Regions from separate parts of the Thermosynechococcus sp. PKX95 genome, predicted to be linked through region 2. Evidence: riboswitches for the same ligand, from Rfam matches in the RefSeq annotation. Region 2 holds a riboswitch; the other holds the start of a gene.

Region 1 (15,749 bases), 860 kb from region 2:
CTGGTGAAGAGTTCCTCACCAAGGTGAAATACAGGGGCAATGTCGTCAATGCCCATCTCGCGAATAATAATGTTGGTGGGTTCAGAGCGCTCTTCTTCTTTGGCGGGAACGATTTCTAAATCAACTAAATTGTGGTCAATGGGATCATCGGTGTGCAAAGACATACAAACGTTTGTACCGAGCTATTTCTAGCTTAGCCTATGTCCAGCGGGGTCAATTCGTGAACCTTAGCGCACTTCCACAACTGCCTCTAGGGGATAGCGTACCTTGGGCAAAGTCGCATAGTTGTCATCGGCCGCTCGATAGCCCGCTGCACATAGAACGACGGCATGATAACCTTGGGCAGGTAGACCGAGAAGGCGATCATATTCTTGGGGCAAGAAACCCTCCATCGGGCAGGTGTCAATGCCCAGCAGCGCCGCCGTCAGCATAAACTGACCCAAAGCAATATAGACTTGGCGGGTTGACCATTCATCAACATTGAGGGGGTAGGGGGGTGACTGCAAAAAGCCCTTGACCAAGTCCCCATACTTTTGCAGATTTTCCACTGCGGTTTGGTGGACTTCCGCTTGCCGTGCAAGGTAGCGATCAACGTCCGTAGCATTGAGATTGGTTTTAATGGCAAATACCACTAAGTGGGAGGCATCCACCACCTGCCGTTGATTCCAAGTGTGGGGGAGCAGGGCTTGGCGTAGCGCAGGCGTCTCAATGACGTAAAACTTCCACGGTTGCAGGCCAAAGGAAGAAGGAGCCAGTACCAGACTTTGTAGAAGTGTTTGCCATAGATCCGCAGGAATTTTGCGATTGGGGTCAAATTTCTTCGTGGCGTAGCGCCATTGTAGTTGTTGCAAAACCGTTGTTGGTGAAATCGGTGTTTCAGTCATTCTGTTCCCTAGAGAATTGATTAGAGCGATTACCCGAAGGGTACGCTACGCGATCGCGAGAACCACTCGCCGCTCATTTTGACAAACTATTAAAGGTGAGGTCAACTGCCCTGTAGATCAATTGCCCACTATTGCCACTGAATATCGGCATCGATCGCAGTCATGGCAGAGGTGAGTTTTTCAACCAGTTCCTTAACAGGGAAAGCGCCGACATCTCCCGCTGCACGGGTGCGGATACTCACGGTCTCGCTTTCGACTTCCTTGGCACCCACAATGCCCATCACAGGAATTCTCTGGGTTTCAGCATTGCGGATTTGTTGACCTAGCGATCGCCCGTACGATCCACACTCACGCGGATATCCTATCAGCCGAGGATCAGGTGCCCCTACCAATCATGGAGCAGGTCTTTAGGCGAGGCAGCCTTCTTACAAGCATTGCGCCCCTAATCGCAGGAATGGAAACGCAGTTTTGAGTGGTGGAAAAATCCTGCGATTTTAAGGGGGCAACGGTGCGCTGGCAGCAACAACAGATCCTCAGCTGGTAAGACGAGCCCCTCGCAATTGCTGGGCGGCGGCCACCATGTTTTTCAGTGAGGGAATCACTTCCTCCCAGCGACGGGTTTTCAGACCGCAGTCTGGGTTAACCCAAATCTGGTCACTGGGTAGATGGGCGATCGCAGTCTCCAGCTGCTGAACCATCTGCTCAACAGTGGGAACTGCCGGACTATGAACATCATAAACACCATTGCCCACCTGCTGTTGATAGCCGGCATCAGTAATTTCAAACAGCGTTTCATTGTTACTGCGGCTATTTTCAATGGACAACACATCTGCATCTAGGCGCTCGATATGTTGAATAATGTCGCCAAACTCCGAATAGCACATGTGGGTATGAATTTGAGTTTCTGGCTTAGCCACACCAGCCGCCAACCGAAACGCATCGACGGCCCAAGCCAAGTACTCCTGCCAACGTTCCGGCTTGAGGGGTAATCCTTCCCGTAAAGCGGGTTCATCAATCTGGATAATCTTTGCCCCAGCAGCTTCTAAATCGGCCACTTCATCCCGTAGAGCCAAGGCAATCTGCATCGCCTGTTCGCTACGCGGAATATCGGTGCGGGTAAAAGACCAGTTAATCATTGTTACCGGCCCCGTCAGCATACCCTTGACGATTTTTTGTGTCAACGATTGCGCCACTTTAAACTCTCGCACCGTCATTGGCTCGGTTCGCGCTACATCCCCATAAATAATGGGTGGACGCACACAGCGACTGCCATAGCTTTGCACCCAGCCGTGTTCAGTAAAGGCAAAACCAGTGAGCTTCTGGCCAAAGAATTCCACCATGTCGGTGCGTTCAAACTCACCATGCACCAATACATCTAGGCCAATTTCTTCCTGCAATCGAATGCATTTGGCAATTTCAGCATCAATTGCTGCTTGGTACTCAGCAAGGGTGATTTCTCCGCGCTTGAGCTTCACCCGCAATTGCCGCACTTCTGGGGTTTGCGGAAAAGAACCAATGGTAGTTGTCGGAAAGAGCGGTAAGGTGGGCTGCAGTTGGCGGCGTTGTTCATAGGGCATAGCCCGTTCCAGATCGTTGACGGTTAAATTGCGCAACCGCTGTTGTACCACTGGATTCACAGGGCTAAATTCCTTAAAGGCCTGCCACTGGGCTTCAATCTCTGCCAATTGGGGGTGCTGGGCAAGGGCTTTGGGACTCTCCTGCAGCGTCTGTGCCAATAGCACCACCTCATCCAACTTTTGTTCGGCAAAACTCAACACCCGCCGCAATGGCTCTGGTAACTTCACTTCTCGTGCTGCATCGTAGGGGACGAATTGTAAAGAGGCTGAGGGGTGCAACCGGATATTAGTTGTGATACCCTGAATCGCTGCCAAGGTTGACACGACAGGTTCTGGGCAAATTTTCCAAATGTTTCGGGCATCCACAATACCCACTCCCAGCTGTTTATCCCTTGGGAAACCATACTGCTGCAATAATGCCAAGTTCTGCCCACGGGTAAAATCTAGACTAATGCCGGCTACGGGCAACGTCACCACCCAAGGATAGGCAGCGCCGAGATCATCAAAGTAGGTCACTAGGTAAATCGGCAAGCCAACTTGACAGAGCGCATCAAATGTTGATTCATACAATTCCCTGAAGTTGTTGGTGTCCCCAAAAACCAAGGCAGGTTCGTGGATTTGTACCTCAACCACCCCTAGGTTCTTCAATTCAGCCAACAGGATAAGATAGCGCTCCACTAGGCAAGACAACGCTTCCTCTAGATTCATCTGCAGCCGACTCAGCCGTAGCAGGGTTAAAGGCCCTAGCACCATGGGAACGGCGCGATCGCCCAAGACCCTTTGGGCGCGACCAATGATGCCCAGAAAATCACTAAAGTCCGCTGCCTGAAGAGGCTGACTCATTTCGGGAACCAAGTAGTGATAGTTGGTGTCAAACCATTTGGTCATCTCAAGAGCTGGAATCCTCTCTTTGCCACGAGCCATTGCAAAGTATTGCTCCAGCCCTGTAAAGGCTTGATACCGCTGTGGGATGAGGCCGAGGCGGACACTCCAGTCAAGGACGGGATCGTAAAAACTGGTATCGCCAACGCCAATGCGATCAATGCCAGCCTGCAGTTGCGTTTGCCAATTTGCCAATTCAATCTCTTGAACTGTTTGTAGCAAATTTTCTTGATTGTATTTGCCATTCCAAAAGGCTTCCAATGCCTTTTTCAGCTCACGATTTTTACCAATGCGGGGGTAGCCTAGCGTTGCAGTTTGAATGGTCATTGTTGCAGTACCCTGAGTTTTGACAGTTCTCTCAATAGACAAAGAAAGATAGCTGTTTTCAGCCCAACAAGCAGTACACTTCCAGCATCATCAGCAGAACCTAACGTGGGTCACTGCAAGAGCAACCCCTTGTCTAAGTGCTTGTAGGTGCTTGAAAATCTCCAAAATCACTTGTGCTACAGCAACGGCAGCAACGTTGCCAGAAAAGGGCGGTAGGGGGGTTCTTTACCTAGGCAAATTAATGAAAATTGAAGCATGAAGAACATCATCTGTACCTCGCAGATGTTGGCATAACGACATTCACAACTCGGCGGGCATTCTGACTGAGAGAGTAGTGCCTCTCATCACAGCTGCGGGACAGCGGCAGATTTGCACTGCACTTTCCCCCTTGCGTCTGATGGCTGATCCCCACCAGAACCGAGTGAGTACATTCAAGGCTAACACAAGTTATGAGTTAAGGGTAAGAGCACGGCGGTCTATTGGTATGAAAAGCTGCCCCTAGGTTGACTGCTGCCGTTATTGTGCAACTGCTGAGGCTAAAATGAGAAATAGTTATCATTTTTCTCAGCAGCGTTCTTCTAGGTAAATATGCCCTCCGCCTGCCAGCCTTTACCGGCTTCCCTCGATCGCATTGTTCAGCGGTTCCAACAGATCTCAGATCCAAAGCGGCGCTATGAATACTTGCTGAGCTTTGCAAAGCGCCTGCCGCCATTTCCTGAGGAGCAGAAGGTTGCCGCCAACCGCGTACCCGGCTGTGTCTCCCAAGTGTACATGATGGCCTCTTTAGAGCAGGGCAAGGTGATTTTTCAGGGGGATTCTGACGCTCAAGTGACGAAGGGATTAGTGGGGCTATTGGTTGAAGGGTTGAGTGGGTTGACACCTGCAGAAATCCTCCAGTTAAAACCTGACTTTATTCAGCAAACCGGACTGAATGTCAGCTTAACCCCCTCGCGAGCCAATGGCTTTTACAACATTTTTCGAACGATGCAACAGCAAGCCCTAGCCTATCACTTGGCTGAGACTTCGTGTCACACTTAAAAATCTCAGCTGATGGGACTACAGCAGCAAAAGCTGGGCTGGGTGCTAGAGAACACCCTTACGAAGGAGGATAATCCCTTAGTTGTAGGATGACGCAACAATCCCCGCAACGGGGACATTAAGCTTCGTTTGCGGATTTAGCACTCGTGCTTGTACCCCATATTAGAGAAGGTATATACTTAGGAATAACAACTCGAATAAATAAAGCACAAATAAGAATTAATATTTGTAAAAGCAAATTTTCTCCGGTTTCTACCTGTAAACGGAAGAAATCACATAAAACTGATAATTTATCAGTTGATGAAATACCGCCAAGCATAAATTCTCCAGCAATAAAATCGCATCTGTGAAACTTACAGCCATTTTGAATAGCAGTTTTGATAAAGAAGTAGTCTGCGCCAACTGGAAATCTATAGGAATAGTATCCTAGTTGCCTATGAAGATCGGTTTTAATTAAAGTGCCAACAGCATGGGAAGATATGTAGGCTCCGGCTGAAAACAAATACGGTCTCCCCCTATTAGGGCGCTTTAATCGTTTACCTACCCACACATGTGCTGATAGTATATCTGCTTTCGTAGAGCAAGCAGCTTTTCTAAACAACTCTATTGTATTCTGTTCTAGTACATCTCCAGCACCTAAAACAAGATAATAATCTCCACTTGCAATTTTAAGTGATTTATTGATCGCATGATATAAACTAAAATCTGGTTCTGAGATAATTTTTATATTTAAGCCCTTTGTAGACTGAATAATACTAATGGTACTATCAGTTGAAGCACCATCTCCAATAATCCATTCAAAGTTTTTATCCGTTTGATCTTGAAGGCTTTTAATGGTTCGAGTAATCGTATCTTCGACATTGAGAGTTGCCGTAATGATTGATATAAAAGGATAGCTCATAATGAGTTAACCTCTAGCTACTGCCACTGAATCTCGGCATCTATTGCATTCACTGCCGATGTCAGTTTCTCGATGAGTTGTTCAACAGACAAGGCGCCGACATCTCCCGCTGCACGGGTGCGGATACTCACGGTCTCGCTTTCGACTTCCTTGGCACCCACAATGCCCATCACAGGAATTTTCTGGGTTTCAGCATTGCGGATTTGTTTACCTAGGCGATCGCCCGTGCGATCCACACTCACGCGGATGCCCTGCTCTCGCAGTTGAGCGGCCACACGTTCGGCATAGGGGCGTTGCTCATCCCCCACGGGCAACAGGCGCACTTGCTCGGGTGCCAGCCAGAAGGGGAAATCCCCTGCGTACTCCTCAATGAGAATGCCAATGAGCCGCTCCAGCGAGCCAAAGGGGGCACGGTGAATCATCACCGGTCGGCGGCGGGTATTGTCCTCAGCAACGTATTCCAAATCAAAGCGCTCAGGCAAATTGTAGTCCACCTGAACCGTTCCCAACTGCCACTCGCGACCGAGGGCATCCTCAAAGATAAAGTCGAGCTTGGGGCCATAGAAGGCGGCCTCCCCAATCCCCAAGAAATGCTCCATGCCCAACTGTTCTACCGCTCGCTGAATTGCTGACTCCGCCTTTGACCAAGCCTCATCGGAGCCAATGTACTTGTCGGATTTGGGATCGCGGAAGCTCAGCCGTGCCTTGAATTTATTTAAACGCAGACAGCGAAAGACCGAGAGAATGAGATCAACCACATTCAAAAACTCGGCATCCAACTGCTCCGGCGTGACAAAAAGGTGGGAGTCATCAACGGTAAAGCCCCGCACCCGCGTCAAGCCCCCCAATTCCCCGGACTGCTCATAGCGATAAACCGTACCAAACTCCGCCAACCGTAGGGGCAAGTCACGGTAGGAGCGCAACTCACTTTTATAGATTTGAATGTGGAAGGGGCAGTTCATTGGCTTGAGGACAAAGCCCTGCTCGTTGGCTGCCGCCTCAGCATCTTCGGCCATCAGGGGAAACATATCCTCTTTGTACTTTTGCCAGTGGCCAGAGGTCTTAAATAGATCCACACGGGCAATGTGCGGACTCACCACCGGTAGATATCCCCGCTTCATTTGCTCTTTTTTGAGAAACTCCTCGAGGGTTGAGCGCAGAATCGTTCCCTTAGGAGTCCACAGGGGTAGCCCTGGTCCTACAGGATCAGCGAAAATAAAGAGACCCAGCTCTTTGCCCAGTTTTCGGTGGTCACGGCGCAGGGCTTCTTCTTTGCGGCGTTTATATTCCGCCAGTTGTTCTGGGGTTTCCCAGGCGGTACCGTAGATGCGCTGCAGTTGGGCTTTGGTTTCATCGCCGCGCCAGTAGGCACCGGCAACACTTTCAAGGGCGATCGCCTTGGGGTTAATCTCGCCCGTATTTTCAACGTGGGGTCCCGCACAGAGATCCCACCACTCATCCCCCAAGTGGTAAATCGTAATTGGCTCCTCGAGGTCTTGGAGAATTTCCAGCTTGTAGGGTTCCCCTAGCTCGCGGATGCGGCGCTCGGCCTCCTCACGGGTCACTTCCTCGCGGATCACCGGCAACTTGCGCTTAATGATCTTGACCATCTCCTTTTCAATGAGCTTCAGGTCTTTTTCGCTGAAGGGTTCGGGGTGGTCAAAATCGTAATAAAATCCACTCTCAGTCCAAGGGCCAATTGTGACCTGCGCCTTGGGAAACAGCTTCTGGACTGCCATTGCCAAAATATGGGACGTGGTGTGGCGAATACGCTTGATCCGCTCCGATTCACTGGTTTTGGGAAGGTGGATAGGGGCAGCAGCAAACTCTGGCATAGGGGCTGATCTATCTAACAAATCTTTCATCCGGCTGAGACTTCTATTGTGACATTCTCCTGCCCTCAAGGGTGGGTCTTTGACCCCAAATTTTTGGGTTCAGGGACGCTTTGCCGCAGTGTAAGGCGAGTGGCCAACTCCAAAAGATAGGGCTATGCTAAGGTTGAAATCACGTAGTGGTCATGCCACTGCCGCCCTCTATTCACAATCTCTTGCTATAGGAATCTTGTATAGAATGGAGTGTTTCCGTGACTAGCCGCAAAGTCCTTGTCATTGATGACAGTAAAGTAATCCGGATGCGCGTCCGCGAGATGTTGCCAGAGGGCGACTACGAAATCCTTGAGGCCAAGGATGGCCGTGAAGGTCTGCAACTCATTGAGCAGTCTGAGCCGACGTTGATCATGCTGGATTTTCTGCTGCCGAAGGTGAGCGGCTGGGAAGTCTATCAAGAATTGGAGAAAAATGATCTCCTTGGCGCTATCCCCCTCGTAATTATGTCAGGGCGCAAGGAAGAGGTCACCGAAAAGCTCCAAGAACCCTTTGAGTGGTTTGAGTTCATTGAGAAGCCCTTTGAAAAAGAACAACTCGAAGCAGCAATTCAAGAGGCCTTTCGCAAAGCCCGTAAGCCCAGACCCGTCAAAGCAGCAGCTCCTGCGGAAGTAGCGGCTCCCGTCGCTGTGGATCTCACCCCCGTCTATGACAAACTGGCCGCCCTTGAAGGTGCCATTCAAGCTTTGCAGGCACAATCTGTCAAGGCAAATGACTTTGCTCAACTCCAAGCAACGGTTGCGCAACTGCAACAGCAACCAGCGGCAACAGGCAGTGGTGGGGATGACAATCGCCTCGCCGCTTTGGAAGCGGAAAACCAGCGGTTACACCACGAGGTCGAGCAACTGAAGCGAGCCATTCACCAAATTGTGACGGCATTGCGGCGATTGCAGGGGGGGCACTAAGCTACTGCCACTCAATTTCCCGGCGACCGGCAAGGGCACGGGCAAGGGTCATTTCATCGGCATAGTCGAGATCACCGCCCACCGGTAGGCCAAAGGCAATGCGAGTGACCTTCACAAAAGGCCGCAGCAGCTGCCCCACATAGAGAGTGGTCGTTTCCCCTTCAATACTGGGGTTGATGGCCAAGATCACCTCTTGCACCTGCGGTTGGCTGGCGCGCTGAATCAGAGGTTGAATGTGCAGGTGTTCGGGGGTGATGCCCTCTAGGGGCGAAATGAGTCCGCCCAAGACATGGTACTTGCCGTGGTACTCGCGGGTTTTTTCAATGGCAATGACATCGCGGGAATCAGCCACCACACAAAGGAGATGATTGTCTCGCTGGGGGGAGGCACAGATGTCACACACGGGTTCGGCAGAGAGGTGAAAACACACGGAACAAAGCCCCACCTGCTGTTTCGCTTCAAGGAGAGCTTGCGCCAAGGCTTGAATATCAGCCTCGGGACGTTTGATCAGGTGAAGGGCAAGACGTTGGGCGGTCTTGGGGCCAATGCCCGGCAGGCGTTGCAACTGCTCAATGAGACGAGCAAGGGGACGGGTATAGACACTACTCATGGGGCAGCTAGGCAGACACAGCAGCGGCAAGGGGGGCGATCGCGCTCAGGCGCAGTTTGGGATGATCTGCCATTGTCTGTTGCAGATTCCACTCATTCTTAAAGAGCAGCACCGGCCGTCCCCAACTGTCTTTGACGGTGACAGCATTAAAGATGCGGCCAATGGCTGCAAGGGCTTCCCAACCATCCAGTACCCAGCGCGCAACGGTATAGGGGAGAGGGTCAAGACGAGTTTCCACACCGTATTCGTTTAATAGGCGAAACTGCACCACTTCAAATTGCAATTGGCCAACTGCCGCCAGAATCGGTTCTCGTTTCGATTCATCGGTAGAGTACATGATTTGCACGGCACCCTCTTCCCGTAGCTCATTCACCCCTTTTTGGAAGGATTTGAACTTGGAGGGGTTGGGGTTGCGCAGATAAGCAAAGAGTTCTGGGGAAAAACAGGGAATGCCTTCATATTCCAATTTGGGGCCGACATAGAGGGTGTCGCCAATGGCAAACATGCCTGGATTATTCAGGCCAATCACATCGCCCGCATAGGCCGTTTCAAGGGATTCGCGACCTTGGGCAAAGAGTTTTTGGGGACGAGAAAGGCGGATGGTTTTGCCGGTGCGAGCATGGTTGACGGTCATGTCCTTTTCAAATTTGCCGCTACAGACCCGCACAAAGGCGACGCGATCGCGATGTTTCGGATCCATATTGGCCTGCAGCTTAAACACAAAGCCAGTGAAATGCTCCTGCGTCGGATCAATCGCCCCGCGATCGCTCTTGTAGGCCATGGGTGGCAACGCATAGGTCAAAAAGTGCTCCAGAAACAGGCGCACGCCAAAGTTGGTCATGGCACTGCCAAAGAAGACGGGAGTCATTTTTCCCTGATGCACCAAATTGAGGTCGAGTTCAGCACCAACCCCATCTAGCAGTTCCAGTTCGTCCTTGAGTTGGTGATATTCCAAGCGATAGGGCTCAATGTAGGCGTCAATGGCCGGATCGCCAAGGGCAAGGATGGTTTCCGCCGCAGCACGACTACCGTGGGTCGTGCGCTCAAAAAAGTGAAAGTTGCGGCGCACGCGATCATAGACGCCGCGAAAGCGATCGCCCATTCCTAGCGGCCAGTTCACAGGATAGGGAATCAGCCCCAACTCCTGTTCAATTTCATCAATCAGTTCAAGGGGTTCCCGCCCCGGCCGATCCAGCTTGTTGATGAATGTAAAAATCGGCAGACCCCGCAGTTGGCACACCTCAAAGAGCTTACGGGTTTGGGGTTCTAGACCCTTGGCCGCATCCACCAGCATCACGGCATTATCAGCCGCCGCAAGGGTGCGATAGGTATCTTCACTAAAGTCTTGGTGGCCGGGGGTATCCAAGAGGTTAATCTGATAGCCTTGGTACTCAAACTGCAAGACCGTCGAGGTAATCGAAATCCCCCGTTGTTGCTCCATTTCCATCCAGTCAGAGGTGGCCTGCCGCTGTGCCCGTCGTGCTTTGACGGCTCCCGCCTCGTGAATAGCCCCACCGTAGAGCAGTAACTTTTCCGTCAGCGTCGTTTTCCCGGCATCCGGGTGAGAGATAATGGCGAAATTACGACGTCGTTTCACCTCTTGGGTGATTTCATGGTGCAAGTCACTGGTCATGGCAGAATTTGTAGCAGCTTTCCTAGTGTAACAGATGGACTTTAATGACAATTAATAATGGTAATAATTCGCCGCTGATTCTGGTCACCGGGGGCGCGGGCTATATTGGCAGCCATACCGTTTTGGCACTGCAGCAAGCCAGCTTCCAAGTACTGATTTTAGATAGCCTTGAGCGAGGGCACCGCGATTTGGTCGAGTCTGTTCTTAAAACAGAACTCATTGTGGGTCATATTGGCGATCGCTCCCTCTTAGATTGGATTTTTCAAACCTATCCCGTGACGGCAGTAATGCACTTTGCTGCCTATATTGAAGTGGGCGAGTCTGTCCGCTCCCCCGATCGCTTTTATCAAAATAATGTTTATGGTGCCCTGACCCTCTTACAGGCCATGGTCGCCGCCGAGGTGCCTTACTTTGTTTTTTCCTCCACAGCCGCCGTCTATGGCTTGCCCTCAGAGGTGCCGATTCGCGAAACCTGTCCCTGTGCTCCCATTAACCCCTACGGGCGCTCCAAGTGGATGGTGGAGCAAATTGCTGCCGATATGGGCAGGGCCTACGGCCTCAAGTCGGTAATTTTCCGCTATTTCAATGCCGCAGGCGCCGATCCCGACTCCCGCTTAGGGGAAGATCACCATCCAGAAACCCACTTGATTCCCCTAGTGTTGCAGGCGGCGATGGGGCGACGCCCCCACATCTGCATTTATGGCACAGATTACCCTACTCCCGATGGCACCTGCATTCGCGACTACATCCATGTCGTGGATCTAGCCCAAGCCCATGTGCTGGGATTAAAGTACCTCCTGAGTGGCGGCGACTCGCAAATTTTTAACTTGGGGAATGGCCAAGGCTTTTCGGTGCGGCAAATTATTGAAGCCGCTCAGAGGGTCACAGGTTGTTCGATTCCAGTCGTTGAGGGCGATCGCCGAGCAGGAGACGCCGCAATCCTCGTTGCCAATAGCGATCGCGCCCGTCAGATTTTAGGTTGGCAGCCGCAGTACCCTGACATCGAGCAAATCATTGATCACGCTTGGCGATGGCACCAATACCGCCACGGATCAGGCACGATTGTGGCAATATATAGCTATTCCAATAAAGAATGAGACATTATCCAGCACAATACTTGCGAATCACCTCATCCATAGAACGGTTTGACCCTGCATACCTGCGCGCTCGCTTCAGCCCACTCACTTCAGCCCACTAAAGTCATGCTCAACCACATTCAAATCAGGAGAGGATTTCGGTAAAAATAACACCGCGTGACCCGCCGCTTTTACCACTGCCTGCATCCCCCCTTGGGGATGAATCGGTTGAATTGGTGCATTGTCCATAATCAACAGCAATGGTCTCTCTAACGCCGGCAAACAGTACTCACTCAGTCAGCTCACAAACCCTCACCCATTCAAATACCCGCAAAACAGCATTGGGGCGATAAAGTCTTTCTGGTGTCTATACCGTCTTGCCACTAAACGCTCTACTTTTCTGACACTTCCCAACTCTCCATCAATCCGTTAGCCTCGCGCTGACCACCCCTACTCACAGGCCACCTGAGAGTCAAACGCTGTCTCGTCAATGGGATGGGCAGCAACATCCGCTGCCAAGGCTGCCCAATCTAGCTTCCAAGGACGACGGGGGACAACTGTGGCGGCTAAGTCGTCTCGCTTCAGCCAGCGATGGATAGTGGCGCAGCTCACTGATTGCCAGACCAAGCAATTCCGACACAGCCTGAAATATAGGGGATGATTGCGGCAACATAGACAAGAGACCTTCTGTGAAAACCACTATGGGTTGTAGCATTCTCCTTTCCTTTGTGGGTCATCAAGATCCGTACTCTGAGAAAACCAACCAAGAAGGCTCCATTGTTTCACTGGCAAAGTTTTTAGCCCAACAGCAGCCGATCAAACGGGTTCTATTGCTCTACACAGAAGACTTTCAACAACGGGCGATCGACACCAAGGACTGGCTTCACAGTGAGCTGCAAATTGGCGAGGCGGCAATTCACCTAAAAGTGGTCAGCAGGGAACTCTCCGCAGACCCAATTAACCCTGTCATCGCCGTCCAAGAGGCCAAGCGCGCACTACACCTAGCCAAGGATTATCAAGGCTCCAACGACTGGCTAGAACTGAATGGTTCCTCTGGTACCCCCGCCATGAAAGCGGCTTGGGGCATTTTACAGGCGATCGAGACGCGACACCGACTCCGGCTATGGCAAGCCCGCAATCCCCAAGAAATTCGACCGGGTCAAGAGCGAGTATTTGCGGTGGACTTAAATGTCTTTCGCCAAGCGTTAGATCGTCAAGGGATTCAACAGCAGTTGGATAGTTATGACTACCAAGGGGCTGAAATTTCCCTCAAGCATAGCTCTATTGAGGCTCCTCTGGCCTTAGCACTGATTCGCTATGGTAAATATCGCCTTGCCCGCAACTACCACCAAGCCTTTGATGCCATCAACCCCTACAAAACTGAGATTGAAAAGCTCTGGTTTCAGGAAATCGCCCAACTGCGGCAGAACAATCGCCATGCCCTCTTTCGGGACACTTACTTTCAAGTTGTTGGCCTATTTACGGTGGGGCGCTATGCAGAAGCCCTAATCTTGGCCATGAGTTTGTACGAAAACTTATTGCAATACTTTGTACAAGAGACGGTGGGTCTTGACATTACAACTGATGGGGCAACGCGAGAACGCAGCTTGAACTTGCTGCAACACCACGATCACGGTCGACTTTGGCAATACCTCAGAAGCTACCAGCGCAAAAATGGCGATCGCCTGTTCCTTGATGTCGTGACGCGGGAGCTTTTGCTAGCAGTTTTAGAGTATGACTCCCAAACAACGGATCTTGCTCCTCACTTCCAGCGGATCGAGGCCTACTATCAGCAACGCAATAACGTTGTCCATCAACTGGCAGGACTGGCCGAGGTTGAAGATATGCAGGAAAAGGTGCTGAATGCCCTGAAACAGATATTAAGCAAAGTGTTGCCCCAAAAGCAATTGTCTCGCGATCCTTTCAAGGCCTTAAACTGCGTGATTGTCACTCACCTATCCCGCTGAAGCGACTCCATTAGCCTGATAAGGATTTTGTGCCACGATTGTGATGACCTCAAATCCCCCGCGATCGCCCCTCAGGTGATTTTCAAAGCCACGCGGATTGGGTAATTGATTATTAGGATCGTAAACAAAACAAATCAATTTTCTAAAACTCATTTCACTATGGCGGTACGCTTCAAGGTCTATTGCTAATTCTTTAAATAACCGATTCCGCCCTCCCTGTGCTGAGACTACCTTGACCTCAATTGCAACCTTCTCATCAACAAGCATAAAGTCAATCAATCGACCATGGGAGTAGGGCTGAGGAATAGGGTACTCCCGTCTAATATCCAAGTTGGGAAACGTACTTCTCAAGAGCCTTTCAAGGACAACTTGCACATCTTTCTCTTTGAAATTACTGGGAAGCTGTGAATGCGCTCTACTGTAGAAATTGCGACATAGATCAAGAATTTGCTCTAGGGATTCTCGCTGGGAGTGATCTAAACTGACCTCTGTTTCATCTAAAGACTACAAGCAAAAAGCCCACCCCGAGAGGCAGGCTGACCCATTCCATGAGTTATTTGTTCTTTCTAACGGCGCAAGGGCTGCTGAAGAACGGATATGCCTAAGAGCGCAGCGACGACCTAGAGGCTATTCAAAAAGCCAATCAGACCGTGACCCGTAATCACTTCCAAGGCCAGCAGGGAGATAAAGCCAATCATGGCCAAGCGACCATTGAACAGTTCTGCATAGGGAGTAAACCCGGCTTGCGGTTCACTCATCACGTACATTTTGGGTTCAATGGCAAAGTTGTTCATTTTGCCTTGATCATCAATGATGCTGCCGCTTCTCATTTTTGTCCTCCGTTTGTTACAAAGTGTTTCATGTTCTTAATATAACTTAACACTTCTTGCGGGGAATGGCAAGGGGTAACGGATTTTCTTAAGATTTGCAGTCTCTTCGGTTGTTCTTTGCGGTAAAAACACGGTTTCAGCACGCCAGTGTGCTAAAGATTGGGGTGGGAATCGCCCACTGGTATTCATGAGCCGCTTCTCTTTCCTCGGTTTTCACCCCTTCAGACGCCAATTACCCCGAGATCGGTCGGGCGTGGCGAAGTTTTTGTTGCAACCGCCGCAATGGTTACGTCTGGCGCTGCGTTTGCGTGGCTCGGTCATTCCGGCCATTCTTTCGGAAGTGCTCTTTTGCGGTGGCTTTGGCGTCTTGGTGACGGTGATCGACCTTTATGTGATCAATGTCCACTGGCCAGTGCTAGGCAGTCTCATTCCCTCGATTGTGCTGGGGTTGCTCCTCGTCTTTCGCACCAACACTGCCTATGAGCGCTTTTGGGAAGGTCGCCGCCAGTGGGGCAACATTGTGAATAATTCCCGCAGCCTAACCCGCTTGATGTGGACTGCCATTGACGAAAATAGTCCGGAGGATCACCAAGCCAAAATTGATGCCGTTCATTTAGTGGGGGTGTTTGCGATCGCCACCAAGCAACACCTGCGAGGAGAATCCTTTGCCGAATTAGAACCCCTGCTCAAGCCCCATCAATACAAAGAGCTACAAACGGTGCAAAATGTCCCCTTGCGCATTGCCCTGTGGATTGAGGACTATCTGCACCACCAACACCGCTGTGGCTCCCTGTCCCTATATCAACTCACTTACATGGATGAACTGCTGGTGCAACTGGTGGATGCCATGGGTGCCTGTGAGCGAATTTTGAAAACACCGATGCCCCTTGCCTATGCCATTCATCTCAAGCAGCTATTATTTCTCTATTGCTTGCTGCTACCCTTTCAACTGGTGGATAACCTCGTATGGTGGACAGGCCTAATGGTGGGACTCATTGCCTTTACCCTCTTTGGCGTTGAAGAAATTGGCATCGAAATCGAAAATCCCTTTGGCCGTGACCTCAATGATCTGCCCTTGGATGCAATTTGCCTAACCATGCAGCAGAATATCAATGACCTCATTAGTGCGCCGAACCATGGCCATCGCTCCGCCCAGCCCTTTTCTTAACCGATCCTTAGGGGTAATTGATCATGACTGCAACTGTGCTTTCCCCGCCGCCAGCAAGGGTTCATTAC
Region 2 (15,749 bases):
CATAATTTCTTTAGAACTTCTTCAAAAGTTTATCTTGCTTTATCTTGGCTAGTTATTTTTTCTTTTGCACTCTTGCTAACAGGTTCTTCAACTGCTGCCGATCGCCTTGCGCTGTACCTAATACCTATTCAGATCTATGTTCTAGGAAATCTGCCCTACCTCTTTCTCATTCAAAGCCGAGAAATATTTTATCGATGGATGCTTCTAGTACTTGGTTACAGTTTTTTAGTATTATGGGTATGGCTGCAATTTGCTGATCATGCTTTCGCGTGGTTACCCTATCGCATGTATCCTTTTATTTAAGATGGCAATCAAAGATCACTATGGAATACCCAAGCTAGATGGGTTGTCATTGATATTGCTTTGCAACAATGCTCAGATGTTAATTAATTTCAGAAGAGATTTGATTTTAGAGTTAATTCATACAGGTGCTGAGGTTCATTGTTTAGCTCCAGATTATACAGAAGCAGAAATTTCAAAACTAAGTGAAATAGGTGCCATATGTCATCATTTTTACCTTGTTCGTAATGGCATGAATCCTTGTCAAGAAATTAAATCTCTCTTCTCTATTATTAAAACAATAAAAAAAATTAATGCTGATAGTCTCTTGGCTATTAGCTCGAAGCCAATTATTTGGGGATTACTAGCCTCGAGATTTGTTGGTATAAAATTCCGCTCTGCATTATTCACGGGCTTAGGTTATGCATTTACTCCTGACCATCAATTAAAATCAAAAAAATTGAAGATCATTCTCATTTTTTTATACAGGATATGCTTACCTATTGCGGATAAAATTATCTTTCAAAATAAAGATGACTGTCATGAAATTACTCAAGCATGTGGCCTAAATCCTTGTAAAACTTTAATCATTAAAGGGACAGGCGTTAATCTTCAAGAATGGTCGTATTGCGAGCCTTTTTCTCGTCCATTAACATTTACTTTAGTTGCAAGATTACTCATTGAAAAAGGAGTATTAGAGTTTTTAGAGGCATCTAAATACTTAAAAGCTCTGTATCCTCAAGTTCGATTTTGGTTAATTGGTGGACTAGATAGCAATCCGGGGAGCTTATCTGAAGCACAAATTAAGGAATTTACAGAGCTTGGTATAGTTGAGTGGTTTGGCTTTGTTAATATCAAAGAGTATCTACCCAGTACTAGTGTGTTTGTCTTACCTTCCTACCGTGAGGGTGTTCCCCGCAGTACGCAAGAAGCAATGGCTATGGGTCGACCAGTGATTACTACGGACGTGCCAGGCTGCCGTGAAACGGTTATTGACGGCTATAATGGTTACCTTATTCCGCCTCGGGATGTGAATGCCTTGATAACTGCAATGCGGAAATTTATTGAACAACCTAGTTTGATTCCTTCAATGGGGTATCATAGCTATCAAATGGCTTTGGACTTATTTGATGTCAAAAAGATTAATGCTCAATACCTCAAATTGCTCAGTTCATGTTAGTTTTATTAGGATATTGCAACTCTTTTCAAAAAAGTGAAAGATGCCGAAATTAGCGAAGGTGAGTGCATGATGCTTAATTTTTCTGATACTTTTAAGATTGCTGTGATTGGCTTAGGTTATGTTGGTCTTCCTTTGGCCGTTGAATTTGGCAAGAAGTACTATACTATTGGTTATGATGTTAATAGCCAACGTATCGCTGAACTTAAGCAGGGATATGACAGAACAGGAGAAGTCAGTGACACTGATTTGCAAGCGTGTTCCTTGCTAATGTACACAACCTATCTCGAAGATTTAAGAAAATGTAATATTTTTATTATTTCTGTTCCCACTCCAATAGATTATTACAAAGTTCCAGATCTTGAACCTTTAAGAAAAGCTTCCAAGAGTGTTGGTCAGATTTTATCACCTCAGTCTATAGTTATCTACGAATCTACTGTTTATCCGGGTGTAACAGAAGAAGTTTGTGTTCCCATCCTTGAGCAGGAATCCAAACTAAAATTTAATCAAGATTTTTTTGTTGGTTATAGCCCTGAACGAATAAATCCGGGGGATCATAATCATCGTCTAACCACAATTAAAAAAGTTACCTCTGGTTCAACACCTGAAGTTGCTGATTTAGTTGATCGCCTATATGCATCAATTATTCCAGCGGGAACACACAAGGCAAGCTCGATTAGAGTGGCCGAAGCGGCAAAAGTAATTGAAAATATTCAACGAGACATTAATATTGCTTTTGTGAATGAGCTATCTATTATTTTTCACCTATTGGGCATTGATACAGAAGAAGTGTTAGCTGCTGCAAGCACAAAATGGAATTTCTTGCCCTTTCGTCCGGGATTGGTCGGTGGCCACTGTATTGGTGTTGATCCCTACTATCTAACTTACAAAGCAGCAGCTTGCAATTATCACCCTGAACTGATTCTGGCTGGTCGCCGTATCAACGATAACATGGGCTTTTATGTAGCAGCGCAATTTCTGAAGTTACTCGTCAAAAAGGGAATTGACTTACCTAATGCTCGTGTACTTGTTATGGGACTAACCTTTAAGGAAAATTGCCCCGATTTACGCAACACACGTGTCGTTGACATTATCAAAGAACTGCAAAGTTATGGCCTAGGGGTTGATATTTACGATCCTTGGGTAGATCCCCAACAGGCCAAGAGAGAATATGGAATTTCCCTTATTGAAGAGTTATCTCATCAGTGGGACGGAATCATTATTGCTGTTGCCCACCAGCAGTTTCATGAAATGGGTAGTACTGGCATTCGTGCTCTCTTGAAAACACCGGGAGTTCTTTATGATGTGAAGTGGGTATTATCGAAGGAAGATGTGGACGGCCGCCTTTAGCTACTTTTTGTCATTTGAGGAATCAAGATGGATATTTTGGTGACGGGTGTTGCTGGGTTTATTGGCAATGCAGTAGCACTGGAACTACTTAAGCGGGGCGATCGCGTGATTGGTCTCGATAATCTGAACAACTACTACGATGTCAACCTTAAGAAAGCTCGCCTTGAGCGACTCAGCCCTTTTACGGCAGGTGAGCAATTTGTATTCAGAAAAATTGACCTCGTAGATTGTACAGGGGTGAACCAACTCTTTAGAGACTTTACCCCCCAACGGGTCATCCACTTAGCAGCGCAAGCGGGTGTACGCTACTCGATTGAGAATCCCTTGGCCTATATTGACAGTAATATTGTAGGTTTTATCCACATTTTGGAAGCCTGTCGCTACCATCAGGTAGAGCATCTCGTCTATGCCAGCACCTCAAGCGTCTATGGTGCCAATAAAAAACTGCCTTTTTCGGTTCACGATAATGTTGATCACCCCTTGAGTCTCTATGCGGCCACCAAGAAAGCCAATGAACTGATGGCACATACCTACAGCCACCTCTATGACCTGCCCACTACTGGACTGCGCTTTTTTACCGTCTATGGCCCATGGGGGCGCCCCGACATGGCACTCTTTAAGTTTACGAAAGCCATTTTGAATAATGAACCGTTGCCTGTCTTTAACTATGGTAAGCATCGCCGCGACTTTACTTACATTGATGACATTGTCGAGGGGATTCTACGGGTGCTGGATCGACCTGCCACACCCAACCCTTCATGGAGTGGCGAAAATCCTGATCCGGCCACTAGTCTCGCACCTTGGCGTGTTTACAACATTGGTGCCCACCGCCCCGTCGAACTCCTACGGTATATTGAACTCTTAGAAACCTATCTTGGGAAGAAAGCGCAGTTAAATCTTCTGCCTCTGCAACCGGGCGATGTCCCCGATACCTACGCGGATGTGCTCGAACTTAGGGCAGACACAGGCTACGAACCCACAACTCCTGTTGAGATAGGCGTACAGCGATTTGTCCACTGGTATCGTGAGTACTATGGTATCTAACGAGTTGAGTTTGCCCTATGTCAAGTGAAAATAACCATCTGTCTTTGCCCTCTGAAGCCGCTCGGGCAAGTTTGTGGCAGCCGCAGCCAATTGATAAAGTGACCATTGATCAAGTACTTCGCGGGCTGAAGCGGCGCTCAGCAGTTGGCATATTGGCAGGTGCACTAGTCTCAATTGGCTTTTTGGGATACTCTTACCTCTTTTTGAGAAGCTATCGACACTCTGTGTTGGTGCAGGTTGAACCTATCCAATCCTCAGGCGCTCGGCCAGGAACATCTTTAGAGTCACTCCGTCAGCTTGCTCCAATATCCCTGCCCCTTTTGTCAGCTGAAACAAAAGGTGATGTGGGAACTTTGGTTCAGGTACTCAATAGCGACATTGTTTTGCGTCCAATTTATGAGAAATTTTTAGTAGAAAATCCTGATCTAGATCCAAAACAATATTCGTATCAATCTTTTATTGGATCCTTGAAAATCCAGCCAGCGAAACTAACCTCAGGTAATAGACTACTAGATCAGTCAAGTCAAAAGATTATAGAAATCCAATTTTCTGCAAGAGAAAAAGAAAAGATAGAATCACTCCTAGGAATCCTTGTTGAAGAATTAAAAAGATTTAGTGAAAAGGAAAAGCAGGATCAAATAGCGGATAATCTGCGCTATGTTAACCAAGAAATTCAGAAGACCCTGAGTCAAATTGATGATCTGGAGGATCAACTTAACCAATTTCGCTTTCAGAATCGGGTAGTACGACCTGACCTAGTTGCTTCCCAGTTTAACTCTGCGGCCTCTGGCAGCAGCGATCTTGAAACTTATCTTAGCCTTTTGGATAATTTGATCTCTGCAAGAAATGAAAATAGAGTAAAACTGGAGTCAGCTCAGGCAACGTTTAACTCCCTCGAAGCACAGTTAAGGTTGTCTCCTACTGAAGCACTTGCTGCCGCCAATCTAGCTGCTTCTCAAAGCTATCAGGAGTTGCTCTTAAAATTAACAGAAACGGAAACCAAGCTAGCTGGGGAGCAGGCCAAGGTAAATGAAAACTCACCGACGGTGCAAGCGCTACAGGAAGAAAAGCGACTACTGCTAGAGCAGGCTAGGCAGCAAGCGCGACAGATTACGATTAGAAATCAGGATCAAGTTCGTCAACCCGAAACGCTGATTGGTTATCAAAGTGCCGTTTCTGAATCTCTAATCGAGAAGTACATAGAGACCAGAATTGAGCTTGAAGCGCTGCGGAGGGCGGATGCTGAATTAAGCAACCAAATTCAGGCCACCGAGGCAGAGATATCGCGAGTAATACGCCTTGCCAATCCTTACCGCAAGATTGAGCAACGTTTTGCAGCAGCACAGGAATCTCTGAGGTTATTACTGCAAACTCGACAGTCCCTCCAACTGCAGATTGCGCAACGAGACTTCACATGGCGAGTCCTCTCAGATATTGACAACAAGGAAGAATATCAGGTAACCCAGCGTTTATTACGGGCACTGGTGATAGCTTTGATGCTGGGGGGAGTGTCGGGGCTATTTCTAGCTCTAGTGCTCGATTGGTTGGATGATCGTTTCCTAGAAGTGGAGCAAATTCGCCAACAAACTCCCTTGCCGATTCTTGGCGAGATTCCTTTGACGAAGACATTTGATCAATTGGCCTTTAGTCGCCTAGAAACACCGTTGACGCTCTGGGGATTGCAGCACCGTTTGCCGAGTGCCACACCTGCTTTTAGGGAAAGTTTTTACTTCCTGTTGACGCAGCTAGAGTCGTTGGGATTGCCGCGCTCTTTGGCAATAACGGGTACAGCGGGCAAAGAAGGACAAACGACCCTTGCGATTTACCTTGCGGTTGCAGCAGCGGCGATGGGAAAACGGGTCTTACTGGTGGATGCCAATTTGCGTCAGCCCAGCATGCATCAAGGACTTGGCATTCCCAATGTCGCAGGCCTAGGGGAGTTGTTGCAAGGGGAAATGCCTTTTCCCCACTGGTTCAGTCTTTTGGCAAATCGTGCGGAAAGACTCTGGGTACTGACGGCGGGTCAGGTTCAGCAAGAGCCGATGATACTGCTGAGTTCTGCGCGGTGGTTTGATTTCTTGGAGGGCGCTAAGGATACCTTTGACTGCGTGATTCTGGATGTGCCGCCGATCTTGGCTGCTGCCGAGGCGCATCGGGTTCTGGCAGCGGTGGAGCGGGCGCTCTTGGTTGTGCGGTTAAAGAAAACGCGACGCGAAGCTTTTGCTCAGGCACTGCAGGCTTGTGATCTGAGCTTACAGCAAAAGCTGCTTGGGATTGTCGTCAATGGTGTAGCTGTCAACCACCGAGATTTCAGAGGTTATCAGAACAGTGCTGCTGAGTCAGCGGTGGCACCCCTCGCTGTCTAAGGTCTCACATCTCCCTTTCGGGGGACAAAATAGCCATTAAAACAGGCCCAAAGAGTAGGGCATGGGCAGCTAAGGTGAGGCCGGTCCAAAGAAGGGGAAGCCAGCGCCAAACTCCTGCTTCTAGGGGCGGAAACAGGGCATAGGCTAGCCAGATGAGGGTTGGCGGTAAAATGATGAGCAAAATAGCTAACACAAGGCCAACAACGGTGACCTGAGAAGAGGGGCGGTGGAGCGATCGCCAGCCTGTACCTGTCCACTGCCAGCGAAAAGCGATCGCCCCATCTTCAAGGCGAGCCGTTTGGCGCTCAGGATTAAGGGTAAAAATGTGGCGGCAAAAGTTACAGGCATGGGTTTCCATGAGCACCATTGGGGCAATTTGGCCATGGCGGCAAATGGGGCAGGGGTAGATGCCGTGGTGCTCAAGGGGCTTAGGGAGTGGTTCCACCATGAACCTCAGCGGTCTGGGGGTGGAGGCGTTGCTGCTGGAGCCCGCGATAGAGACGATTGAGGGCATTCATATAGGCATGAGCCGAAGCAACAATAATATCTGTATTGGCGGCATGGCCCGAGTAAATGCGATCCCCGTGTTGCAGGCGAATGGTCACCTCACCGATAGCATCAATTCCCGCGGTCACTGACTGCACGGAATACTCAATGAGGCGATTGGGAATTTGCACCACGCGGTTAATGGCACGATAGACGGCATCCACAGGGCCTGTGCCAATAGCGGCATCTGTCAGCTCCTCACCACTGGGCAGACGGACGGTTACGGTGGCGGTGGGGCGGGCGCGATCGCCACAGGAGACCTGCACAAATTCCAGCTGGTAGCCTTGAACATCAATGGCTTGGGTTTCATCTTTAACAATAGCTTCTAGATCCCAGTCAGTGATTTCTTTTTTCTTGTCGGCCAGTTCCTTAAAGCGCAAAAACGCCTTATTGAGTTCCGTTTCACTGAGTTCAAAGCCCAGCTCGCGCAGGCGGGTGGCAAAGGCATTGCGACCAGAGAGTTTACCCAAAACAATTTGATTGTCGGCTAGGCCAATGAGTTGGGCATCCATGATTTCATAGGTTTGCTTGTGCTTGAGGACGCCATCTTGGTGAATGCCTGATTGGTGGGCAAAGGCGTTGGCACCGACGATCGCTTTATTGGGCTGAATCAGCATGCCCGTTAGATTGGAGACCAAGCGGGAGGTTTTGTAAATTTCGCGGGTGTTGATATTGGTCAGGGGTGCTTCCGATTCGGGGGGACGGCCTAGGAAGGGATTGAAGTACTGCCGCCGCACATAGAGAGCCATCACCAATTCCTCAAGGGCAGCATTGCCGGCGCGCTCCCCAATGCCGTTAACCGTACACTCCAGTTGCCGTGCCCCATTTTTGACTGCTTCGAGGAAGTTGGCAACGGCCAAGCCCAAGTCGTTGTGACCATGGACTGAAATGACGGCACGATCAATATTCGGCACGTTTTCCTTGATGCCTTTGATCAGGGCGCCAAACTCGGCGGGGGTGGTGTAACCCACCGTGTCGGGAATGTTAATTGTTGTGGCACCGGCGTCAATCACCCGTTCCAAAACTTGATAGAGAAACTCAGGATCCGAACGCCCGGCATCCTCAGGGGAAAACTCAACATCATCCACAAAGGACTTGGCATAGGCCACCATTTCGGGGGCAATTTCCAGTACCTCAGCGCGGGTTTTCTTCAGTTTGTACTCTAGGTGAATGTCCGAGGTGGCAATAAAGGTGTGAATGCGGGGATAGTAGGCGGGTTTGAGGGCTTTTGCTGCTGCTTCAATATCTTGGCGGGTGGCACGAGCCAAGCCACAGATCACCGGCCCCGTTTCGGTGCCCACGGTTTCAGCAATCCGCTGCACCGCCTCAAAGTCACCGGGACTGGCAAAGGGAAAGCCTGCTTCAATAATATCCACCCCCAGTCGCGCCAGTTGACGGGCGATCGCCAGTTTTTCATCCACATTCAGCGAGGCACCCGGCGACTGTTCACCGTCCCGCAGGGTGGTATCAAAAATTAACACCCGGTCAACCGTCTGGGGAGGATATTTAATACGCATAGACAAGCCCTATCTAAGCTTGAGAAAGAGTAGCAGTCATCATTTACTCTAACATTTTCGCTGGGGAGCGATGCTTAGGGAACTTGCCAAATGCGTTGGTGGTAACTGGGCAAGTGATCCAAGTCCACGGTTGATCCATGGTGATGGTGGTGAGGGTGATGACCCCCGTGATCATGGCTGTGGGAGGGGTGCTCATGATCCTGATGATGGTGGTGATGATGGCTATGGCCTGCCACCAAGCGGAATTTGCAGGCTTCACAGTTCATGGCCACCTGCCCCGTATGGGTTTCAATTTCCCGCTGCCGCGTGAGATAAAATAGTTGCGGATGCAGGCCAATTTCCGGTAGGTTCACGTATTCAACACTGGGATAGGCGGCTTGGGCTTCTGCGGTAAGGGTATAGATTTTCTTGAGTAGTGCCCCTGTAAACATGAAGTGGGGCAGGACAATGACGCGGCGGGGCTGGTAAAGATTCGCCCGCCCAAATCCTTCGGGTAGGCGGGGATGGGTAATGCCAATAAAGCAGACCTCAACGGTTTTGTAGCCACTGCCTTCCCAGAGCATGCGGGCTAGCTTAAAAACATCGCCATTGGCATCGGGATCACTGGAGCCGCGTCCCACCACTAGGAGAACGGTTTCTTCGCGGCCAATGCCTTGGGGATTAAATTCTGGTGAGTCCAAGAGTTCAAGGCGCGATCGCCACAGGGTTAAAATTTCGGGGGCAATGCCATAGTGGCGGCCATAGTGATAGCGCAATTGCGGAAACGCCCGCCGTGCCCGATCCAACTCATTGGTAACGTCAAACTTATTGTGGCGAGCAGCAAAGAGTAAAACTGGCAGCACTGACAAGTCTGTATGGCCTGCGGCAGCACACTGGCTGAGCACCTCAAAAATCGAGGGTTCCGTTAACTCCAGAAAACAGGGAAAAACAGGCCGGCAGGGATCCAGTTGATAATAGGCTTGGGCAAAGTCCAAAAATGCTTGGCGACCTTCCGGATCGCGCGTCCCATGACCGACGAGTAAAAGCGGTCGAGATTGGGGGAGAGGGGGTAAATCGAGGCTAAAACCGAGGGGATTGAGAATGGAATCGTTGAGCGTAACAACCACGTTGAAACTCCATGCCCGTGCGACGCAGGCAAACAGAGTGAACCACAGCAAGTAGGCATTCTGGCTGAGGGGGGTTCCCCATCACAGCTGCGGCACAGCACCAGACTTGCACTGGATTTTCCCTACAGGCTGCTCTTCACAGTGAACGTTGCCAATTGTAGCGAGATTCTCAGACCCCTGTCTATGCAGGGGGTGGGCACATGAGAGACCTATAGCGCCGCAGCATCGAGAACGCCAATGGTCTGGTCGTAGATGGCTTGGGCTTCTTCGGGGGTGTTACCAATGCTGACGAGTCCCAGCTTACCAAATTCCGAGAGTGCCCCCATGAGGTGAAAGACAGTGCCCGTTTCGGTGCTGGAGTCAAAGTGGAGTTGATAGCGGGCAATCATATCCAAGAGATCATTGGGCAGGAGGCCGCGATAGTGGGGTTGGCAGAGGTTATCGGAGGCAATGTAATACTTGGGACGGCGGTGCTTGCTGTAAAACAGTCCAGAGGCTAGCTCATAGTGGCCATCGGTGAGGAATTTTAAGGTCATGAAGGGGTGCGTAGTACCACCCTTGCGCAAGTTAATTTCAATGGCGTAAAGCTCCCACCCTGCTGTTGTTTGGGTTGCAACAACGTCCACACCAAAACAGCCGATCACCCCCTGCTGTGCCAAGTACGTCCCTACCTTTTGCCCCAATTCTTGGAGTTGTTGGCGATAGTCGGCATGGGCGGGAAATTCACAGCCAATGAAAATTTGACCTGTGGGGGCATTGAGTAACTGTTCATGGGTGGAGACGATTTCAACACTGCCTTTGGGGGTAATACAGCCTTGGACACTGGGCGATCGCTTGACTGTCCCTTCCACAAAGGCTTCGACAATGCCACCCAGATCCATAAATCGCTGCCGATAGGAGAGCCAAGTTTCATTAGGCGCCTGAAAGACCATCTCCTCTAGGCTATTTTCAATCCGTTGTAGATGATCGGGGGTGTGTGGGCTGCCAAGGGGGCGCAGTGGGCGCAGATCAAGAAGAGCATTGCCTTCTCCGGAAAAAGCCTCATTGAGTTTCACCACCACCCGTTGCAGTTCAGGAGATTTCTGTTGGAGGTGAGCGATCGCCCGCACCAGTTCCGGTACCCCCTGCAAAAAACCGCTGCCCATCGGATGGGGAATGCCTGCGGCCGCAAAAAGTTCCCGACTGCCCGCCTTGGTTCCCCAGTAGAGGAGGTCGGGATCCGTCGAGTAGAGAGGAATGCCTAAGCGTACCGCCAGTTCCCGCTCCAGAGGGGTGGAGTTAAAACACACCATGTAGGCTTGGTTGGGACGCAGGGCTTGACGAATACGCTCCAAAAGGCGAGGCCGCTCTAAAATTTTCGCAGTCAAGGGTTTATCGGAGCGATCGTAGGTGGCCAGCAGCAGCAGGCGATCGCGGGCATGGGAACTGGGTACGCCGGGGAGTAAATCCAGATAATAGTCAATAATGCTGGGGTGCAGTGGCTGGGACGTCACGTAGATCATGCGGGTACGCGGATTCCGCAACTGGATCAGCGTATAGAGTTGCCGCTCCTCGTAGTGGGTATAGCCGGTGATCTTGGCCAGCTCCGGTTGGGGAAAGCTCAGGGAAGGCACCACCACAATATCGCGCTCAATGCCGCCGGGACCCTTGGGTAGTTCAGGAATAAACGTTTCTGTCCCGTCCCAGCACTCCAAGAGTCGCGTTTGCAGTTGGCGGAATTCCTCAGCAATTGACATCAAAACGCCCCTATGCCCTTGTCCCTAGTTTAGGGAGTTTGAGTCGGACTCATTGCTTGGGGGGCATCTTGTTCAAACTTTCTTTACTGAGGAACGGTGCTTCGTTTGCTCAGCTTCAATGTTTCTCATAAGATGCCTCGCAAGAGGATAGTTGATAGTCTGATTCTGGCGAAGCCTAAGGAGAGTGCCCGTGAAAAGGATCACAGGATCACGGGGAACTTGGGCACAAAATTAACCCACTTCACCCAGTCTAGGCCTCAGACTCAATCGGGAGTGCTTCTAGTTGAACATAGCGGGCGCCGGCAAACACCTCACGGGTGGTGCGGCTATACCAATTGCGAAATGAGGGTCGCTTGAGAATGGGGCGCGTCCAGTGACTACCGCCTTTTAGAACAAAATGCTTGCCATCAAAGTAGGGCGCAGAATACCCCCGGTAGGGATAGCTCTGGAACTCCGGATAGGGGGCAAAGGGACTTTGCGTCCACTCCCAAACGTAGCCCTGATTCAAGAGTCCCTGCTGAGCAGCAATCTCCCATTCCCGTTCACTGGGGAGACGTTTGCCTTGGAAATGGCCATAGGCTTCAGCCTCATAGAAACTGAGTCCCCACATAGGTAAGTCCAAATCCTCAGGAACGGGGTAAAAGGGTGCTGTGATCCCCTCTGCTTCGCGCCATTCCCAACCACTGCTGGACCACCATTCCCGCCGCTGATAACCACCCGCTTCCACAAAGGTGAGAAATTCCCGCCAGGTCAGCGGTGCCGCATCAATCGTAAAAGGAAGTAGTTCGACACTCTGGACTGGCTGCTCGTTATCAAGGGCTAAGAGGTCTTCACTGCCAATGACATAACTGCCAGCGGCAATCCGTTGCCAAGACTGAGGCGAGGATAGGAGAGGGGGCAAGGTGGTGAAAATCCCCTGCATCGCCAGCACCATTTGCATTGTTTCACTGTGTTGGGCTTCATGCTGCAAAATCCACCACCAGAGACGGACTTCCCGTTGCCACTGCTCGTCGCTAAGACTGTAGAGGCGATCGCCCGTCTTTTGGCGAATCTCTGCTAAGTAGTCAAGTAGCTGGCCACGCGGCGGTAGATGCTGTCGTTCGGCCTTGGGGCGGCCATCGGCGGCATACCAATAGCGATCGCGATCGCTCACCCCTGAGGATTCCGGCAAGAGCCAAAAAGCTTCTGTGTAGCCAATGTGTCCCAAATGCCACCCCACGGGACTATAGAGGGGATGGGGCTGCGCACAAAGGACGGCCTCGCTCAACTCAGCCACAAGTTGGCGTGTAAATTGCCGCTGGTTCTGAAAGGCTTGCCAAAGGGCTTCGCGATCCCAAGGATTAAACGGGGTTGAGGTCTCAGAAGGTATAAATCTCTGGTTCACTCTGCAAACTCATCAACAGCAGTTTATTTTCGGGTAAAGGATACCACTCCGTTTGCTGATCTACCGGCTCTGAGGTGAGTTGAATTTTCTCGGCATCCTGACTCCAGTACAGGGTGGGGGGTGGTGTGCCCCGCGCACAGCGGGTGGCGAGAATATAGACGCCATCAGTCAGAATCATGGCGGCACTGACACTGGTACGCGCTGCCTGCGCTAGGGAAAAAACAATTTGCAGTGTTTGCCGCAGTACCATCAACGGTGACAGTTGCGGATTCAACACCAATTCATTGCAAAACAGGGCAAAGAGGTGCTCAGAGTCTGTAGAGCCTTCAACAATGTTGTAACAAATATCCGACAGGCGATCGCGCATAGGGCGGTAGAGGGTTTGGCGAAAGTTCTCGATAAAGCCATTGTGCACCCCCAGCCAGCGTCCCCAGCGAAAGGGCTGCGTATTCGTCATCTGCACGGGTTGACCCGGTGTGGCACTGCGGACATTGGCCAAAAAACAGGCAGATTGAATGTAGCGGCTTAAATGCTCAGTAAAGTTAATATCATGCCACATGGGCAGCGTTTGCCGATAAAGAAAGGGGGGCACATCTTGGCGGGCAGCATACCAGCCCACCCCAAAGCCATCGGCATTTAAGCGTCCCGCCGTCATTTCGCGGGGTTGATAACTTTGCACCAACAGGGAATGGGGAGCATCCACCAAGGCATGGGCAAGGGACGTTCTGCGCCCCATATAGGCATAAAGACGGCACATAAATTAACATGTAAGCTTGATAGGAATACCTTACCCCCGATTCTAACTTTCAGCAAAGGATTTTTCAGGGCGCTATATCCAGTTTGAGAGCTGGCAGTAAAGCTTGCTAGAGTGTAGAGAAAAAAGGTTATCTGCAATCAATGAACCCAACGGATTCCCTAGAGGATGATTTTCCCGACGTCGAAGCCATTGTGCCCCCTGAGCAGTCCCAAGCCTTGGGGCGATCGCAAATTCAGCGCACCTTGGTGATCACAGAAACAGCCTTCCTTGCCAGTACCGCTGCCCTGCTGTGGGTGATTAACTTTTATTTGCCCATTGGTCCAGTCTTGCGCCTATTTTTTCCAATTCCCATTGCCTTGGTGTATTTACGCTGGAACCGCCGAGCGGCTTGGATGGCGGCGATTGTCAGTGCCTTGCTCCTTTCTGTGTTGATGGGGCCACCCCGCAGTCTGCAATTTCTCTTGCCCCACGGCATGATGGGGGTGATTTTTGGCGGCTGTTGGGCAAAAAAAGAGAGCTGGGGACGCTCAATTCTCAGTGGCGCTGTGATTGGCACCGCAGGATTTTTCTTTCAGATTAGTCTTGTGTCCATTCTGCTCGGGGAAAACCTCTGGATTTACTTCAATCAGCAGGTCACGAATTTCATTGATTGGGTGCTGGTCAACCTCAACCTGCTGCTGGAGCCAACGGTGACCCTGATCCAAGTCGTGGCACTGCTACTTGTCTTTTTCCAGTCCACGGTGTATGCCTTAGTGGTGCATATTTTGGCATGGACACTGTTGGAGCGATTGGGCAATCCGATTCCGGATCCGCCCCCGTGGCTGCGCACGATCCTTGAAGACCCCCGCTAGATCCTTTCGAGACAGCGACGCTGATAGAGGGCTTGGGGAGTGGCACTGCCGGTACAAAACAGCACGGTTTTCAATTCCTCAAGGATAAAATCAATGCGTTGCGCAAGTGTCTCCTCTGATTGATGGGCGGCCTGCAAAAAGGGGCGCGCTAAACCGGCAAGACCAGCACCGAGGGCAAGGGCCTTGGCCACATCAATGCCATTTTGAAGTCCGCCGGAGGCAATTAGGGGCGTATCTGGTAGGGCAGGATGAATTTGCTCCAGACACTGCGCCGTAGGCATGCCCCATTCGGCAAAGGCCTCTCCGAGGTACTGCTGACGCCCATCCTGAGCACGCGCTGCTTCCACCTTAGCCCAAGAGGTTCCCCCTGCCCCCGCCACGTCAATAGCGGCTACTCCCACCTCCACGAGTTGCTTGGCCACGTCGGCACTGATACCATTGCCCACTTCCTTCACAATTACAGGCACCGGTAGGGCACGGCAGAGAACACCAATTTTCGTCAACAGTCCCTTGAAGTTGCGATCGCCCCCCGTTTGGACGGCCTCTTGTAGGGGATTGAGGTGCAAAATCAAGGCATTCGCCTCTAGGAGATCAATAATCTTTTGGCATTCATTGACGCCACAGCCATAGTTCAACTGCACCGCGCCAAGATTGGCTAAGAGGGGGATAGTGGGTGCCTCTTGACGAATGGCAAACGTGGTCGCCACCTCTGGATGCTCCAGCAGCACTCGCTGGGAACCGACCCCCATGGCAATTCCCTTTTGTTGCGCCACCCGTGCCAAGCGGCGATTGATGTCTCCCGCTTCAGGCGTTCCACCAGTCATGGAGGAAATCAGCAGCGGAGCTGCAAGCCGCCAGCCCAAAAACTCGACGCTCAGATCAATCTCGGCAAAGTCCAGTTCGGGCAGGGCACAATGGCGAAAGCGATACTTCTCGAAACCGGTGGTGACTTCTTGATGACTGACATCACCTTGAATACAAAGCTCGAGGTGCTCGGCCTTGCGCTGCTCAATGGGACTGCTCACCACTCGTGTTCCTAAAGTTAGGCTGCACCAACATTATAGAAGGCAGCTCAGGGAGCATCCCTATCGGCATTAACGGAAAACCGTCGGCACTCTCAACCCCGCTGCCAACAATTTCAGGCCATTGGCTGCTGCATCGCGGTAACGCAACTGACCGCAGAGAATTTGCCCCATCCGTTGCAGGGCGCTAGGACGTTTGATGGCCACTTCATAGGCCATGTGGGGCATCCGATAAAAAAGAGTCGCTAGACGTTTTGCCCAGACCATATCCGCTCCCCACGCCTGTTGGACTTGACGGGAATAGTCTGCGAGAGCCTCTGGATCACCATTGAGGGCGCGATCAATGGCTTGGGCGGCCAACATGCCAGTCAACAGCGAGGGACGAATGCCTTCGGCAGTAAACGGATCAACGATACAGGCCGCTTCCCCGGCAAGGAGGGCATTTTGGGTGTGCAGGCGCTGGTGCCGCTGCCAACAGTAGAGGGGGTGGCCATAGACCTTGACTTGACTGAAATCAACGCCAAAGGTTTCAGCATATGCTGCCCCGATCGCCCTCAGATTTTGCTTGCGTTTTAGGGAAAACGTGCCCACACCAATCGAGTAGCCCTCCCGTT

The links. Region 2 has a riboswitch for cobalamin ahead of RHH81_RS03965 (sirohydrochlorin chelatase). Riboswitches for the same ligand answer to the same signal wherever they lie in the genome.
Region 1: it holds a riboswitch for cobalamin, as region 2 does, so the genes downstream of both, metE (5-methyltetrahydropteroyltriglutamate--homocysteine S-methyltransferase) here and RHH81_RS03965 (sirohydrochlorin chelatase) in region 2, are expected to answer to the same signal.

What each region holds. Positions count from the first base shown of each region.
Region 1 is NZ_CP134171.1:1,711,060-1,726,808, forward strand. It holds gene RHH81_RS08370 (GNAT family N-acetyltransferase) at 1-56, opposite strand, end outside; gene RHH81_RS08375 (NAD(P)H-dependent oxidoreductase) at 228-884, opposite strand; gene RHH81_RS08380 (His/Gly/Thr/Pro-type tRNA ligase C-terminal domain-containing protein) at 1,013-1,165, opposite strand; gene metE (5-methyltetrahydropteroyltriglutamate--homocysteine S-methyltransferase) at 1,418-3,670, opposite strand; cobalamin riboswitch at 3,962-4,107, opposite strand; gene RHH81_RS08390 (SufE family protein) at 4,259-4,708, shown strand; gene RHH81_RS08395 (glycosyltransferase) at 4,827-5,609, opposite strand; gene thrS (threonine--tRNA ligase) at 5,627-7,444, opposite strand; partial or broken gene RHH81_RS08405 (response regulator) at 7,693-8,232, shown strand; gene recR (recombination mediator RecR) at 8,399-9,007, opposite strand; gene RHH81_RS08415 (peptide chain release factor 3) at 9,015-10,640, opposite strand; gene galE (UDP-glucose 4-epimerase GalE) at 10,685-11,737, shown strand; gene RHH81_RS08425 (transposase) at 11,822-11,965, opposite strand; gene RHH81_RS08430 (IS630 transposase-related protein) at 12,167-12,328, opposite strand; gene RHH81_RS08435 (hypothetical protein) at 12,406-13,683, shown strand; gene RHH81_RS08440 (hypothetical protein) at 13,672-14,013, opposite strand; gene RHH81_RS08445 (chlorophyll a/b-binding protein) at 14,304-14,513, opposite strand; gene RHH81_RS08450 (bestrophin family protein) at 14,701-15,681, shown strand; gene RHH81_RS08455 (heavy metal translocating P-type ATPase) at 15,705-15,749, shown strand, end outside.
Region 2 is NZ_CP134171.1:852,993-868,741, forward strand. It holds gene RHH81_RS03930 (EpsG family protein) at 1-303, shown strand, start outside; gene RHH81_RS03935 (glycosyltransferase family 4 protein) at 305-1,459, shown strand; gene tviB (Vi polysaccharide biosynthesis UDP-N-acetylglucosamine C-6 dehydrogenase TviB) at 1,529-2,806, shown strand; gene RHH81_RS03945 (NAD-dependent epimerase) at 2,834-3,850, shown strand; gene RHH81_RS03950 (AAA family ATPase) at 3,868-6,216, shown strand; gene RHH81_RS03955 (hypothetical protein) at 6,221-6,664, opposite strand; gene RHH81_RS03960 (2-isopropylmalate synthase) at 6,645-8,279, opposite strand; gene RHH81_RS03965 (sirohydrochlorin chelatase) at 8,354-9,385, opposite strand; cobalamin riboswitch at 9,418-9,559, opposite strand; gene RHH81_RS03970 (peptide ligase PGM1-related protein) at 9,595-11,121, opposite strand; gene RHH81_RS03975 (SUMF1/EgtB/PvdO family nonheme iron enzyme) at 11,372-12,505, opposite strand; gene egtC (ergothioneine biosynthesis protein EgtC) at 12,480-13,262, opposite strand; gene RHH81_RS03985 (DUF2232 domain-containing protein) at 13,403-14,113, shown strand; gene fni (type 2 isopentenyl-diphosphate Delta-isomerase) at 14,110-15,138, opposite strand; gene RHH81_RS03995 (geranylgeranyl reductase family protein) at 15,208-15,749, opposite strand, start outside.